Regions from separate parts of the Exiguobacterium sp. OS-77 genome, predicted to be linked through region 1. Evidence: a T-box and tRNA genes for the amino acid it is inferred to sense, from the RefSeq annotation. Region 1 holds a T-box; the other holds one or more tRNA genes.
What was found. A T-box is a leader RNA that pairs with one kind of tRNA and senses whether it is charged. The one in region 1 lies ahead of alaS (alanine--tRNA ligase), so its partner is inferred to be a tRNA-Ala.
Positions count from the first base shown of each region.

Region 2: it has a tRNA-Ala gene. The T-box ahead of alaS (alanine--tRNA ligase) is inferred to sense a tRNA for this amino acid. The anticodon was not compared.

Region 1 covers NZ_DF239008.1:1,021,570-1,029,410, forward strand. Annotated here, with positions in the region: gene mnmA (tRNA 2-thiouridine(34) synthase MnmA) at 1-69, shown strand, start outside; gene EXG77_RS04925 (lipopolysaccharide assembly protein LapB) at 83-748, shown strand; gene EXG77_RS04930 (VOC family protein) at 794-1,342, opposite strand; gene EXG77_RS04935 (ATP-dependent RecD-like DNA helicase) at 1,459-3,684, shown strand; T-box leader at 3,727-3,937, shown strand; gene alaS (alanine--tRNA ligase) at 3,995-6,637, shown strand; gene EXG77_RS04945 (IreB family regulatory phosphoprotein) at 6,672-6,941, shown strand; gene ruvX (Holliday junction resolvase RuvX) at 6,938-7,360, shown strand; gene EXG77_RS04955 (DUF1292 domain-containing protein) at 7,375-7,662, shown strand; gene EXG77_RS04960 (DUF1292 domain-containing protein) at 7,649-7,841, shown strand, end outside.
Region 2 covers NZ_DF239008.1:293,446-301,286, reverse strand. Annotated here, with positions in the region: gene EXG77_RS01525 (hypothetical protein) at 1-19, opposite strand, end outside; gene EXG77_RS16390 (hypothetical protein) at 138-296, opposite strand; gene EXG77_RS01520 (S8 family serine peptidase) at 424-4,170, opposite strand; tRNA gene EXG77_RS01515 (tRNA-Ala) at 4,391-4,466, opposite strand; gene tatC (twin-arginine translocase subunit TatC) at 4,571-5,350, opposite strand; gene EXG77_RS01505 (twin-arginine translocase TatA/TatE family subunit) at 5,358-5,558, opposite strand; gene EXG77_RS01500 (redox-sensing transcriptional repressor Rex) at 5,558-6,217, opposite strand; gene EXG77_RS01495 (ABC-F family ATP-binding cassette domain-containing protein) at 6,385-7,841, shown strand, end outside.

The DNA of each region.
Region 1 (7,841 bases):
ATCTGCCTCGGTGGTGCGACGATCGATGCAGCCTATAAAGCAGGCGAACGCCTCGCTTATCTAGCGTAAGGAGCAAAAGAAGATGAACTATAATGAAGTAGGATTCCGGCATCTAGAAGCTGGAAATTATGAATTAGCAGCGCAAGCGTTTAACGACGCGATCGAAGAAAATCCAAAAGATCCGACAGCGTACGTCAATCTTGGAACATTACTCCAATCGATGAACGACGCTGATCGTGCCCTTCGTTTTTATGATCGGGCACTGATGATCGATAATACGTTTGCGAGTGCCTATTATGCAAAAGGGGCGCTGTTCTTTGCTGCCGATCAACTCGTCGAAGCAGAGGAATCATTGCGGGCAGCGTTATTATATGGACTTGACGACGCGGATCTCCATTTCATGCTTGGGATGACGTATCAAAAACTAGGTGATCCAGTCCGCGGGTTGCCCCGTTTACAGCGTGCGTCAGAACTAAACGGTGTCGATATCGAGATCGCATTCCAATACGGACTTGCCTTAGCGCAAAACGAGAAGTTGGAAGAAGCGGTCGAGATGTTCGAGCACGTCTTGATGCTTGACGAAACGCATACGGATGCACGATACAATTATGCGATTGCCCTTGCTTTCCTTGGTCAACAGGAAGCCTGTTATGCAGAACTCGAAGCCGTTCTTGCCTACCAGCCGGAACACGCCCTTGCGCGGGACGCGAAAGCGAAGATGGATGCGTTATTAAAACAAGCAGACTGATATAAAAAAGACGATTCCGCTTGGAGTCGTCTTTTTTTATGCTATTTAATTCCCAACTTCACGGATGACACGAAGTGGTGGACCGGAAAAGTCTTCATAGGCGTCATCCATGTTTTTCGTATACAGTTCGATGACGTTATTTTCCGTGTCCTTGAAATAAGCAGAATGCTCTTTTTGATTCGATGTCTCCTGTTCGTCCCATTCTCTGAGCTTCACGGTGATCGATGCTTCCCGCAATTGATTCAAGGCTTGCTGGAACTCGTTCTTCTCAACGTAGAAAGCACAGTGGACATGGACACCACCTTCATCGTACAACGTGTCCCATTCGGACACTGGTAAGTGTTTGACGGTCCGTTCTTCCATCGTAAAGTCCCGTTTCAGCCACAAACCGAGTCGAGTGTTACCGCCGATGTAAAGCCACGTTGCCCAAACCCCGTCTTGTTTAGATTGTTCTTTACTTGGTTCCGCATCCTCAGGAGCCCATTGCTCAACGACTGGAATGCCTAGTGTCCCATTCCAAAAGCCAACCGCACGGTCCATATCCTCGACTTCAAGTACTAATTCACACAATCCTGCAATCGGTAAACGTGCCATCCTTAAACTCCTCCTCTTAACGAAATGTTTCAGGGTATCTTTCCCTGATTTAAAATCCGGTAAACGAATGCTATGATGAAAGCAGCGAATGAAAAAGAGAGAAAGAAGGTGGAGTGATGGAGCACCCCCATCAAGTCGTCGGGCGCGTCAAACGTGTGCTCTTTTCTTCTGAAGAAGAAGCACACTCCATTGTATTGGTCGCCGTCAAAGAAAAGAACTTTGAACTGAAAGAACCCGAACTCGTCATCACGGGTACTGGGGTTGGGATCGAACTCGGAGGAACGTATCAAGCATTCGGTCGTCTCGTTGATCATCCTCGCTTCGGAAAACAACTGAAGGCGGAACTGATTCGGCGATCGGTTCCGATGACAAAACATGCGACGATCCGCTTCTTGACGAATGGTTCGTTCACCGGCATTGGTCCGAAGACAGCGAAAAATATCGTCGATGCTCTCGGAGAAGAGGCAGTGGATCTCATTTTGAAAGATGAACGGGTACTGAATCAGGTGCCTGGGTTAAAACAAAAACAAGCTGACATCATCTTGAGTCGACTCGCCACCTTATACGGTGTCGATCAGTTGATGCTGTTCTTAGCACCATTTGATGTTACGCCGAAGCTAGCGGCAAAGATTTATGCTGCTTACGAAGGGGACGCCATGGCGCGAATACGAGAGAATCCATATTCCTTGATGTATGAAGTGAATGGGATTGGTTTTAAGACAGCCGATCATATCGCATCACATCTTGGACTCGTCGGATTACACCCGGAGCGCGTCGCTGCTTCGATCATGCACATATTAGAACAAGAAGCAGGAGAGGGACATGCCTTTGCGACAGTCGACTCGCTATTGCAACGGGCGCCCCGGTTGCTTGGTGAAGACCCAGGGGAACGGCTAGAACAAGCGATTGAACTGTTGCTCGCTGAAGATAAGGTCAAGCTCGAAGAAGGCTGTCTGTATTTACCGACGATCTTTTATGCGGAAGTTCGGGCGGCGAAGGAACTCGCACGCGTCATGGCGAACGGTGCCGAACAGGAAGTCGATGTCGCGACGATCCTTGAAGCAATCGGGCACCTCGAAGAACAGTTTGGCATGGAATATGCGGCGCAACAGCGGGAAGCGATCGAGTTAGCGGTCAAAGCACCGTTAATGGTTCTGACCGGTGGACCCGGTACCGGTAAGACGACCGTCATCAAGGGAATTTTACATGCCCTGCAAGAAATTCATGATTGGCCGCTTGAGAAAAGTCGCGTCAAGACGGGGGATGTCTATCCGTACGTCCTTGTTGCACCGACCGGACGCGCCGCTAAACGTTTGTCGGAAGCGACGGACGTCCCAGCGATGACGATTCATCGTCTGTTGAAGTATGACGGAACGAATTTCCAATTAAATGAAGATCAGCCGATCACGGGGAAAGTACTGATCATCGATGAGTCGTCGATGATTGATATCTACTTGTTATCGAGTCTGCTCCGTGCTGTGCCGAACGGCATGAAAATCTTGTTCGTCGGTGACCGCGATCAGTTACCATCCGTCGGTCCAGGGCAGGTGCTGGCAGATTTGATGGATACGGAAGGGATTCCCGTCGTTCGTTTGAACGTCGTCCATCGCCAAGCGGAAGATTCTTCGATTTTACGACTCGCGCACGATTTGAAGAACCGGACGACGTCAGCTGATTTGTTATCACCACTTGCGGATCGTCGCTTTTACACCGCGTCTCCGCAAGAGACGTTACGTGGCATCTCAACCTTCGCGGAAAAAGCACTTGCAAAAGGGTATTCGAAATTCGATGTTCAGGTTCTGGCACCGACTTACCGTGGTCAGGTCGGAATCGACGAACTGAATGTCGCCTTGCAACGCGTCTACAATCCGGAGGAACCGAAAAAACGCGAAGTCAAACAAGGCACTCGGATTTACCGGACCGGGGATAAGATTCTTCAGCTCGTCAATAATGCGGAAGAGAACGTCTATAACGGAGATATCGGCGAAATCGTCAATATCTTCTTCGCCAAAGAGAACGTCGACAAGGTGGATAAGATCATCGCCCGCTTCGACCAGACGGAAGTCGAGTACAACCGGAGTGACTGGGATCAATTCACGCATGCCTACGCGATTACGATCCACAAGGCACAAGGGTCCGAGTTTCCGATCGTCTTGATGCCGGTCTATTTCACGGGGGCATTCAAGCATTCCCGAAACTTGATTTATACGGCGGTTACCCGTGCGAAGTCGAGTTTATTATTGTTCGGCGATCCACGAGCGTTTCATAAAGCGTCGCAAGAAGAGGAGCCTCGGCGCCGAACACGATTGATTGAACGACTCGGTGGCGTGACAAAGACTTGACGGATGCTGTGCGATAGGTAATAATCACGATAGATGAATGGACGTAACACGTTGATGGAAGATAAGTAAAAGGAAAACTCGAGTCCAGAGAGAAGTGAGTCTGCTGCAATCACTTTCTCGAGTCCCTTTGAAGCTCCTTCCGGAGTCGGGTGTAAACACCTGCGGGTCATCCCCGTTATCAGATGTTCGAGGTAAGCAATGGATTGCTTACGAACGAGGGTGGTACCACGGAAGCGATGCTTTCGTCCCTTTTCAGGGATGAAGGCATCGCTTTTTTGCGTCCAAATAAAACCAATGGGGGTAACTGTTCATGAAAGCTCTAAAACCATTAACGGGTGCGCAAATCCGTCAGATGTATCTTGATTTCTTCCAAAGCAAAGGGCATGCGATCGAACCGAGTGCTTCACTCGTACCGGTCGAGGATCCATCGCTCTTGTGGATCAACTCAGGGGTTGCGACACTCAAGAAGTATTTCGATGGTCGTGTCATTCCTGATAATCCACGTATCGTCAACGCACAAAAATCAATCCGGACGAACGATATCGAAAACGTCGGGAAAACAGCACGTCACCATACGTTCTTCGAGATGCTCGGAAACTTCTCTGTCGGTGATTACTTCCGTGAAGATGCAATCAAATGGGGCTGGGAACTCTTGACGAGTGATGACTGGTACGGTCTTGACCCGGAACGTCTCTCGGTCACGATTCATCCGGAAGATGACGCAGCGCGTCAAATCTGGCTTGAACTCGGCGTACCGGCTGAGCGGATCATTCCACTTGAAGATAACTTCTGGGAAATCGGTGAAGGTCCATCTGGTCCGAACACGGAAATCTTCTTCGACCGTGGACCTGCTTTTGGAGACGATCCGAACGATTCAGAACTCTACCCAGGTGGCGAAAACGAACGCTATCTCGAGATCTGGAATATCGTCTTCAGTCAGTATAACCACGATGGACACGGCAACTACACGGAACTTCCGCGTAAAAACATCGATACAGGAATGGGACTTGAGCGGATGGCATGTGTCATGCAGGACGTGCCGACGAACTTCGATACGGATCTGTTCATGCCGATCATTCACAAAACAGAAGAGATCAGCGGTAAAATCTACCGTGATGATTCGAAACTCGATGTAGCATTCAAGGTCATCGCAGACCACATCCGTACCGTATCATTCGCGATCGGTGATGGTGCGCTTCCTTCGAATGAAGGACGCGGATATGTCCTTCGTCGTTTACTGCGCCGTGCGGTGCGTTATGCGAAGATGCTTGGAATCGAGCGTCCGTTCATGTATGAACTCGTCGATACGGTCGGGAATGTCATGGTCGACTTCTACCCACAAGTGCCAGAAAAAGCAGACTTCATCAAACGTGTCATCAAAAACGAAGAAGAACGTTTCCATGAGACACTGCATGACGGTCTTGCAATCTTGAACACAGTCGCTCAGACGTCTAAGGCGAACGGTGAGCATGTTATCAGTGGCGAAGATGCGTTCCGTCTGTATGACACGTATGGTTTCCCACTCGAATTGACAGTCGAGTATGCGGAAGATCATCAGATGTCTGTTGATGAAGAAGGCTTCAAACTAGCGATGGATGCACAACGTCAGCGTGCACGTGCAGCGCGTGAAGAGAGTGGTTCGATGCAACAGCAATCGGAAGTCCTCTCGACGCTAAAAGATAAGAGTACGTTCGTCGGCTATACCGACCTTAAGGCGGATGCGAAAATCATCGCATTGTTGCATGATGGAGAACGAGTCACAGAAGTCGCTGCTGGTGAAGAAGCACAAGTCATTCTCGACATCACGCCGTTCTACGCTGAAAGTGGTGGTGAAGTCGCGGATACAGGAACAATCGAAGGCAAAGACTTTGTTCTTGATGTCAAAGATGTTCAAAAAGCACCAAACGGTCAAAACTTGCATACGGTCATCGTTCGTACAGGGATCGCAACGGAAGCTGCAGACGTCGTTGCAAACGTCGAAGCAGCAGAGCGTAAAGCCGTCACGAAAAACCATACGGCAACACACTTGCTTCATAAAGCATTGAAAGATACGCTCGGAACACACGTCAACCAAGCAGGATCACTCGTTTCTCCAGATCGTCTTCGTTTCGACTTCTCACACTTCGGTGCAGTGACACAAGAAGAGTTGACGAAGATTGAACAAGACGTCAACCAAGCAATCTGGGCATCACTACCGGTTGATATCGAAGAGATGAACATCGCTGATGCAAAAGCAAAAGGCGCAATGGCATTGTTCGGTGAAAAATACGGTGAAATGGTCCGTGTCGTCTCAGCAGGCACATACTCGATTGAGTTGTGTGGCGGTATCCACGTCGGGAACACAGCAGAAATCGGCTTGTTCAAGATCGTTTCAGAGTCTGGTATCGGTGCAGGTACACGCCGAATCGAAGCGGTAACGGGTGCAGGCGCATATCGTGTCATGAATCAACACTTGGAAACACTCGAACAAGCAGCAGCTGTCTTGAAGACGAAGACGACAGAAGTTCCTGTTCGCATCGAAGCACTGCAACAACAGCTCCGTGAGACGGAACGGGCGAATGAATCGTTGCAAGCGAAACTCGCGAACATCGAAGCTGCTTCATTGAAGGACGATGTTGAGGAAATCAACGGTGTGCGTGTGCTTGCGAAACGCGTCGATGTCTCAGATATGGATGCTCTTCGCGGTATGATGGACGAGTTGAAGAGCTCGCTCGGATCGGCAATCATCGTTCTCGGAAGTGCGCAAGGCGAGAAAGTCAATCTCGTCGCAAGCGTCTCAAAAGATTTAATCGACCAAGGATATCATGCTGGTAAATTGATCAAGGAAGTCGCAACACGCTGCGGTGGTGGCGGTGGCGGTCGCCCTGACATGGCTCAAGCTGGTGGAAAAGATGCGTCGAAATTAGAAGAAGCACTCGCGTACGCTTCACAATACGTGCAATCACTGGCATAATAGAAACGTAGTGTATATGAAAGAGGTGATGAACGTGAGTCAGATGGATCAAACGATGAAATTCAACTTTCCGGAAGACGATAACAAAGCAGCGACACGTGATGTGTTGTTGACGGTCTATCATGCTTTAGAAGAAAAAGGATATCATCCGATCAACCAAATCGTCGGCTATCTCCTTTCAGGAGATCCTGCTTACATTCCTCGTCATAATGACGCACGTAATTTAATTCGTAAGATTGAACGCGACGAATTGCTCGAAGAACTCGTGAAATCTTATTTGGCGGAGAGTGGAAATTCAAAATGAAACGTGCAATGGGACTAGATGTCGGTTCGAAGACGATCGGGGTAGCGGTCAGTGACTTGATGGGCTGGACGGCGCAAGGCGTCGAGACGGTCAAGTGGACGGAACCGGATTACCCAGAAGCCTTCAAACGGCTCGATGTCATCATGAAGACATACAATGTCGAAATCCTAGTCATTGGTCTTCCGAAAAACATGAACGGTTCCATCGGTCCCCGCGCAGAAGCAAGTGAAGCTTTTGCGAAGGAAATCGAACAGCATACCGGGCTTGAAGTCGTCTTCATGGATGAACGGTTGACGACGATGCAAGCAGAACGGATGCTGATCGATGCCGATGTCAGCCGTAAAAAGCGTAAACAAGTCATCGATAAGATGGCTGCCGTCATGATCCTGCAATCGTACTTGGATCGGACGAACCGATGAAGGGGGAGAAACCGATGGCTGAAGAAAAACGTCAGTATCTCTTTCCAGATGAAGAGGGCGGCGAACATCTTTTCGAAGAATGGTACCGTTACTCGAGTGAACGTACAGGAAAAACCTATCTGTTTCTTGAAATGATCGGTAACCCTGACGAAGGAGCAGATGATCTGATCATCTGTGAGATCGATGAATATGGAGAAGGCGAAGATGATTTCGAATTGAGCCTGATCGATGAAAATGATGAGCAAACTTGGGATGAACTCGAGCTTGCGTTAAAGGAGCGGATCACTGATGCAACAGAATGAACCAACACGTTACGTAATTCCGGACGGCGAAGGAAATGATTTCGAATTCGTAGAACGTCTGCGTTACGAAAGCCCACGTTCGAGTAAGACATACATCTTCCTTGAGCCAATCGGAGCAGACTACGACGAAGCAGAAGAAGTCGATATCTTCGTTTACGAACTTGACGAATACGGTGATG
Region 2 (7,841 bases), 730 kb from region 1:
GTGTATGTACGTGTTCCATGATCATCCACCTTTCTATACTGTCATATACTTACATTTTACTCGATCGGTTTCATCTGTGGTACGAATTTCAAAAAAAAGATGTCCTACCGCTTAGGGTAAGACATCTTCCATGAAGACTACGCACTGACCTGGATGATCAGATAGATGACGCTATAGGCAACGATTGCGAGCGGTATCATCGCGACACCGATCAGCCAGCCGTTTTTGTCACGGATACCGAGATATAAGACGAGACACCCTACGATGAAGGCGATTAAGGTCGTGAACGGATTCATGGTTGTTCCCCCTCTGACTTGTTTCTGTTCTTAAAATTCCCCCTCTTCTCGTCTCATAAACCCTTCAAGGCGCTTCGGCACGCAAGAAAAGCCAGACGGATTTCCGCCTGACTTTATCTGTAGTTACTTATTTTTTCGTGATGACGACTGTTTTTGTAACAACGTGTCCACCAAGATCCTTCAGTTTCAAGTTGTACGTGTTTTTCCCCTTCTTGAGCGTCACTTTTTTCGTGATTGTCTTTTTGAAGGCTCTCATTTGGTATGGTTCCTTGAAGGTATGACGGTATATCGCATTATCATTCATATCAAATCGAATCTCATCATAATTATCTTGAAGAACGATTTTAAGAGATGCTGTCTTTGTTTTTGCTGATACTGTTTTTGGTGCTGTCACTTTTAAAGTCGGCAATGTCGAATCTAGAATGACCTGGCGACTAAATACTAAGCGATTTCCTTTTCCATCATAAGCTTCGACTTTAAACGATTTGACGCCATCTTTCGTATAGGTCACATCATGACTGAACACGTACTGCTGTTTTGCTGCATCAAAACGAAGCTGGACGGCTTTTCCGTTAATTTTGAATGATTTAATCCCTGACTCATCGGATACATGACCCGCGATAGTAACCACTTTAGATGTCGACAGACCGAGTGCGACCGGTGTATCGATTTGGACGGTTGGTACCGCCTTGTCGATGCCTGTCGTGTTCACCGATTTCGTCACTGTATTTCCTGCATAATCCTTAACAACGAAATCAATCTTCGCCGATTTCGAGAGACCTTTTAATTCATATGCTTTTTCTGTCGGCGCAAGCGGCTGTTTGAGGACACTTGTTCCATCAACGAGAATGTCATACGACGCTACACCTGTTCCCTGATCGCCTGCTGTCCAAGAAAGTGTTTCTTTTGCAGTATCCCATTGAACAGTTGCTGCTGGTTTTTTCGTATCAATATAGACAGGGAAGAGATTCGACTGCCACTTCGCATTCGGATAATCGATGACTGATTTCACTTGGTAATAGTAAAGACCGTCTTTGACTGGTTTTCCATTGACTGTTCCATCCCAAGCCGCACTTGTGACGGGTGTGAACCCATCTTCAGAACCGCTATCATAATAGTTCTTCACAACGTCTGTTTGTAGATCTAATTTACGGAGTGTTGCTTTATTCCGGTCAAGAATCGAATACTCGACTTTTCGTGCATTACGAAGGAACGAGAGGACTGGGAACGCCTCGTCAACGCTACCATCGTTGTTAGGTGAGAACGCAACCTTGTTTTCAACGACTTTTCCCGCCGTGTTCGTGCCGAGGAACTCGAAATCATCTTTTACTTCTGTCGCTAATCCAGTTAATCCGTAGAATGTCTTCTCTTCGTCATAACGCGGTGCATCGACGATCGGTGCCTGATCCCACTTTCCTTTGAATCCGACGTACGGCACTGTCAATTCCGGATTTTTACTCTTCGTATCGATTAAACGAACGAAACCTTCAACGAAGTAGCCATTTTCAAAGACTTGCTCAAGTGGAAGACCGTTTGCCCAATCGACTGTATCTTTCAAATCGACCGATACACTTACTTTCGTTGAGCTCTTAGGATTGATGGAGACAGAACTTGCTTTTTTCGAACCGATCGCGAATGAGATTGGGAACGTTCCTTTATTCGGATCGACCGCATCCACTGAGTTTTTCTTATAAATATTGTTGGCTTCCAGGAAGTTCGTTCCTTCTGCACCGAGATCCGATTGTACCGTTCCGGCTAATTGATACGTCACTTTTTCGCTACTATAGTTTTTCAAATCGAGCGTGAATGTGAATTTCTCGCCGACCTCTTTGAGTGCAGCCTTTCCTTCACCCGATTTCGTTTCCGTAACGACGACTGGTGTTTTCATCGCAGCACGTAGATCCATTAAACCAGCACCTTCACGACGTGGTGAATAGAAGCTACCAGTTTTCGCTTCAGCATTATACTGCCCTTTATCAAGCTGTGGACGTGACGTATTCATGAGAATATTCTTCGCGAGTTTAACGCGTGTCGCACCATCGACTTTGAAATCCTTCGCGATTCGTTGCATGACGAGTGCCGTTCCTCCGGCGACGTGTGGTGCTGCCATCGATGTTCCACTCATGACGCCATATTCGTTATCATTGAGCGTCGAGTAGATTTTTCCACCCGGTGCCGTGATTTCAGGTTTGAAATCAAGATTTGGTGTGACACCCCATGACGTGAAATCAGACATCTCGCCCGCTACTGGGTTATCTGCTGAGACCGCTTTTCCATCGAACGTGACAGCAATTGCTTTTCCTGCTTTCGCTTTTTCTTCAAGATCATTCCCATCCGCGATGCTGAGCGTCACCATCGGAATCGTCGGATTGTTAAGTGCCATGCTGACATAATCCCCATGATCGACTCGTCCACGAACGATGACACCGGCTGCTCCTTGTTTCTCAGCTTCTGCTTGAATCATACCGTAATTGAAACTGCCGTTACGCACAACAAAAACAACTTTTCCTTTGACATCTTTTCCTTGATAGTTCGATGCTTGACCATCGCCGACATAAATGACGTCTTGCTTCTCCTTGTTGAATACCTTAATCGGATTCGGCGAGTCCTGTTTTTGGTACGCCAAATACCCAGCATCTTGTCCGTCAATCGTCAGTGCCATACCTTCAAGCGTTAATTTCGTATTCTCTAGCGATGCGACTTGTAGCGCTTGGCTGATCAACCCTGGAGATCCTACAACACCGATGTCAGGATTCGCTGTATACGGATTGCCTGCACCATGTCCTGTGAATGCCGAGTTTCCAGCAGAGATCGCACATAAGATCCCGTTGTTCATCGCGTTGACGATTGCCCGTTGCTCTGGATCATCTGCGTTGACGAATGATGCTGTCGAACCGAGACTCATGTTGATGACATCCGCTCCGAGGGCGATCGCATCATCAATCGCTTTGATGTAGATATCACTGAATGTCGATGGCATGCCTGGATCATTTCCGAATACTTTCATCGCGAGGAGTTGTGTTTCCGGTGCGACCCCTTTGATACCACCGTTCGCTTCGTCTCCATTAGCACCGACCGTACCCGCTACGTGCATTCCGTGCATCGATGCACCTGCACCTAAATCACGGATTTCGCTATCGTGATCAGCGTAGTTATAGCCGTATGGGACTTTTTCCGTGAAATACTTCCCTTTTAGTCCTTTTGATTCTTTGGCGCTTTCAACCTTTGAAGAAGTCAAATCAATCTTCGTCTCTGGGCTCAACACCATATCTTTATGCGACGGATCAATCCCCGTATCGATAACCGCTACAATTGTCCCTTCCCCTTTGAAGCCGTAGTCCTGCCATGTTTCTTTTGCATTAACCATATCTTTGCTATATAACATATCTGGTTTTGCACCTTTATCGGCTTTCGGTCGCGCGTATTCATGGGCGATATGTACGCTCTTGACTCCGTCGAGTTGTTTGATGTCTTCGATGTCGCCGAACTTGACTTCACCACTGAATCCGTTAATGACGGTCGTGAAGCTTTCCTTATATGTAACGGGAATCGATTTTTTAGCGATCGCTGACTTGACTGATTTTTGGACACTTACGAGGCGATCCTTAATCGACTCTTTTTCGGCATTGCTCAATGTGCTATACCGCTTGTTTTGTGCCTGCGCAATTTGAATCGCCGGCTTCTGCTCCATCTCGATGACGACACGGACCTTGTCAGACTGCTTATACACCTTCTCCTGTCCTGTTTTCTTAAGTGAGAGGGCGTGCGGCTTTTGACCGCTTGCCTTATCTTGCGAGGACAGTGCTCCTTGAGCACTGACCAAGTTGGAAGATGTCATCAAGACAGCTGCCAAGAGTGCGATTTCCTTCTTCATACTTCTTTTCCCCTTTTCTAAAAAACTATAATGATGTTACCAACAAAACAGTTAAACGAAAATTCTGTATATTTAGTTTAATGAAATAGATGGAAATAAACAATTCAGTTCTGTCTGTTTTATATAATTATTTGTTTTTATTGACACTTTATATTGCATTTCCATATTTTGAAAACAACAAAAAACTCTTGAATGCTCAAGAGTTTGAAGTGTACGAATATGGTGGAGACTATCGGGATCGAACCGACGACCTTTTGGCTGCCAGCCAAACGCTCTCCCAGCTGAGCTAAGCCCCCATGAATTAACTTTAGTATACGCATCGCTAACTGCTTTATCAATATAAAAATAACGCTTTCATAAAAAAGAATCCCTTCCAAAATTATCGGAAGGAATTCACGATTCATTTATTCAATTCACGCATCAAATCCGCCTGTCGTTCAAGCTCTGCCTGTTGCTCGAGGATCAAGACCTTTTTGTACGTCCGCGCAGAAATCAAGATGCTGATTTCATAGAGAACGAACAATGGGACCGAGATCATCAAGTGTGACGTCACGTCCGGCGGTGCGATCAATGCCGCAACGACGAACAGCGCAAAGTACGCATATTTCCGATTCTTTCGCATGAAAATTGGCGTCACGAGACCAAGACGTGTCAGAAACATCGTCACGACCGGCAATTGGAAAAGAAGACCGAACGGAATCGTTAATCGGATTAAGAAACTGAAGTAGTTCTCAACTCCGATGACTTGTTCGATTCCGAGTTCCTTCCCTAGTTCAGTCGAAACTTTTAATAAGAAAGGTAACAACCAAAAGTATGAGAAGGCTACACCAGCCAAAAATAGAAAGAAGATGACCGGAATATACGTCAATGTCGCTTTTTGCTCCTTATCATACAGACCAGGGCGGACGAATGCCCAGAGTTGATACATCCAGAACGGCGATGCCAGCACGATTGCGATGATGAACGCAAGATTCAAATACAACATTAAAGGATCTGCGACGTTGAAGGCATTCAAACCGATACCGAGCTCTTTTAAGTCCGCTTGCAAGAAGCGAACGAGCGGTCGGACGAGCGGAAATGCAACAGCGAACAGGACGACGACGATGATAAGCGACCAGACGATCCGTTTACGCAGTTCGTCCAGATGCGACGTCACGCTTTGTTCTTGATCAATCGCCATGATTCAATCACTTCTCTTTCGGTTCATCCTTTTTATCGTCGTCCATGATACCGTTCGTTGCGCTCTTGAACTCTTTCAATGTCTGACCCGCAGCACGACCAAGTTCAGGTAACTTCTTCGGTCCGAAGATGATTAATGCGACGACACCGATTAGTGCTAAGCTACCTGGTCCGATGAATGCTATAGTTGACGGGATAAGGTTTTCCATTATGATTTCACTCCTTCAGCTGATTGCGAATAATGCTTCATGAAATAAACTAACGACTGCAACTCGATCGATAAATCGATGTGATGGACCCGGACGCTCGCTGGCACGTTCAACCGCGCGGGCGTAAAGTTCAGGATGCCAGTCACACCATACTCGACTAACTCATCCGCTACTGACTGCGCGAACTGGGATGGAACCGTCAAGATGGCAACATCGACCTGATTCGCTTCGATTTGTTCTTTCATGTCCGAAACATGATAGATTGGAACGTCATGCGTCGTTGTTCCGACCTTCTCTTCGTCCGCATCAAACGCAACGACTATCCGAGTACTATTATTCTTTAAAAAGTTATAATTTGCAAACGCTGTTCCGAGATGACCGACCCCGATTAAGGCAACATTCGTCACCTCATCTTGATTCAAGGTTTTGCGGAAAAACGTTAAGAGATGTTGAACGTTATATCCATACCCCTTCTTCCCTAATGCCCCAAAGTAGGAAAAATCGCGACGAATCGTTGCTGAATCAACCTTCACCGCCTCGCTTAACTCAGCAGAAGAGACGCGGAGCTTGCCTGAATTGTATAAACTTTGGATGAAGCGATAATATAGCGGCAACCGTTTTGCTGTCGCTTGTGGAATTTTTGTGTCTGGTCCATTCATCCTGCAGTTCCCCCTTCGGCCACATCCATCGTGGCACCCAAATCTTTGCAAAAAGCTTTCTACTCTCCTTGATTGTAAACCACTTCACATAGAGTCACAAATAATATATTCCGCAGGACCTCGCGCTTTTGTTCGTGATAGACTAAAGGGTGGAAGGATGGATGGAAATGATACTCTTACAAGTCAACCAACTCTCGAAATCATTCGGCGTTGAGCCGATTTTAGAAAATATCAAATTGGAAGTACAAGAGCACGACCGGATTGCGCTCGTCGGACGAAATGGTGCCGGTAAATCGACCTTGCTCAAAATCATTGCTGGCGAACTCAGTCATGACTCGGGTGACATCATGAAAGGTAAAGATGTCAAAATCGGTTATCTCGCGCAGGACAGTGGTCTTGAATCGAACGAGACGATCTGGAACGAGATGCTGACCGTCTTTGAACATTTGCAGGAACAAGAACGAACACTACGCCGGATGGAAATCGAAATGGGCATGGAGCATATCTTGAACGATCCGGTCGCGTACGATCGTCTCCTAAAGACGTACGATCAAGCGCAATACGACTTCTCAGAAGCGGGTGGTTATCAGTTCGAAGCGAATATCCGCTCCGTCCTGCACGGCATGCGCTTTTATCCGGACGATTATTCGCGTCGGATCCAAACGTTATCCGGTGGTCAACGGACACGTCTCGCCTTAGCGAAGATGCTCCTGCAAGCACCAGAGCTCCTCATTCTCGATGAGCCGACCAACCACCTCGATATCGATACGCTTGCTTGGCTCGAAAGTTACCTCGGCGGTTATCGTGGTGCCGTTCTGATCGTCTCGCACGACCGGTACTTCCTTGACCAAGTCGTCAATGTCGTCTATGAGCTGTCACGCAATGTCTGCCGTAAGTTCACCGGTAACTACACGAAGTACTTGGAACAAAAAGCGGCATTGTACGATCAAGAAATGAAACAGTTCGAACAGCAACAAGAAGAAATCACGAAGATGCAGGACTTCATTCAACGGAACATCGCCCGAGCGACGACGACCAAACGTGCCCAAAGTGTCCGGAAGCGGCTCGAGAAGGTCGATCGGCTCGACCGACCAGATGGGGATGAGCGTAGCACGGTCCTGTCCTTCCCGATTGAAAAACAGAGCGGGAATGACGTTCTTCAAGTCAATCAACTGGCAATCGGTTACGAAGAAGCTGTCTCAAAAGACATCACGTTCCGCTTGCAACGCGGTGAATCGCTGGCACTCGTCGGACCGAATGGAATCGGAAAGTCGACGCTTCTAAAAGTCCTCGTCGGTCGCTTACGCCCCCTCTTCGGTGATTTCCGTTTCGGAACTGGCGTCTCGATCGGATATTACGATCAAGAGCAGGCAGAACTCAATGACCGGAACCGCGTCATCGATGAGATTTGGAACGAATGGCCACTGATGCGTGAACAAGAAGTCCGGTCTGTCCTCGGGCAATTCTTGTTTAGCGGTGACGATGTCTTCAAGATCGTCCATGAGTTATCTGGTGGCGAACGCGGACGTCTCGCACTTGCAAAACTGAAACTCCGGAAAACGAACGTCCTCGTCCTCGATGAGCCGACGAACCACTTGGATCTGGATTCGAAGATGGTCCTTGA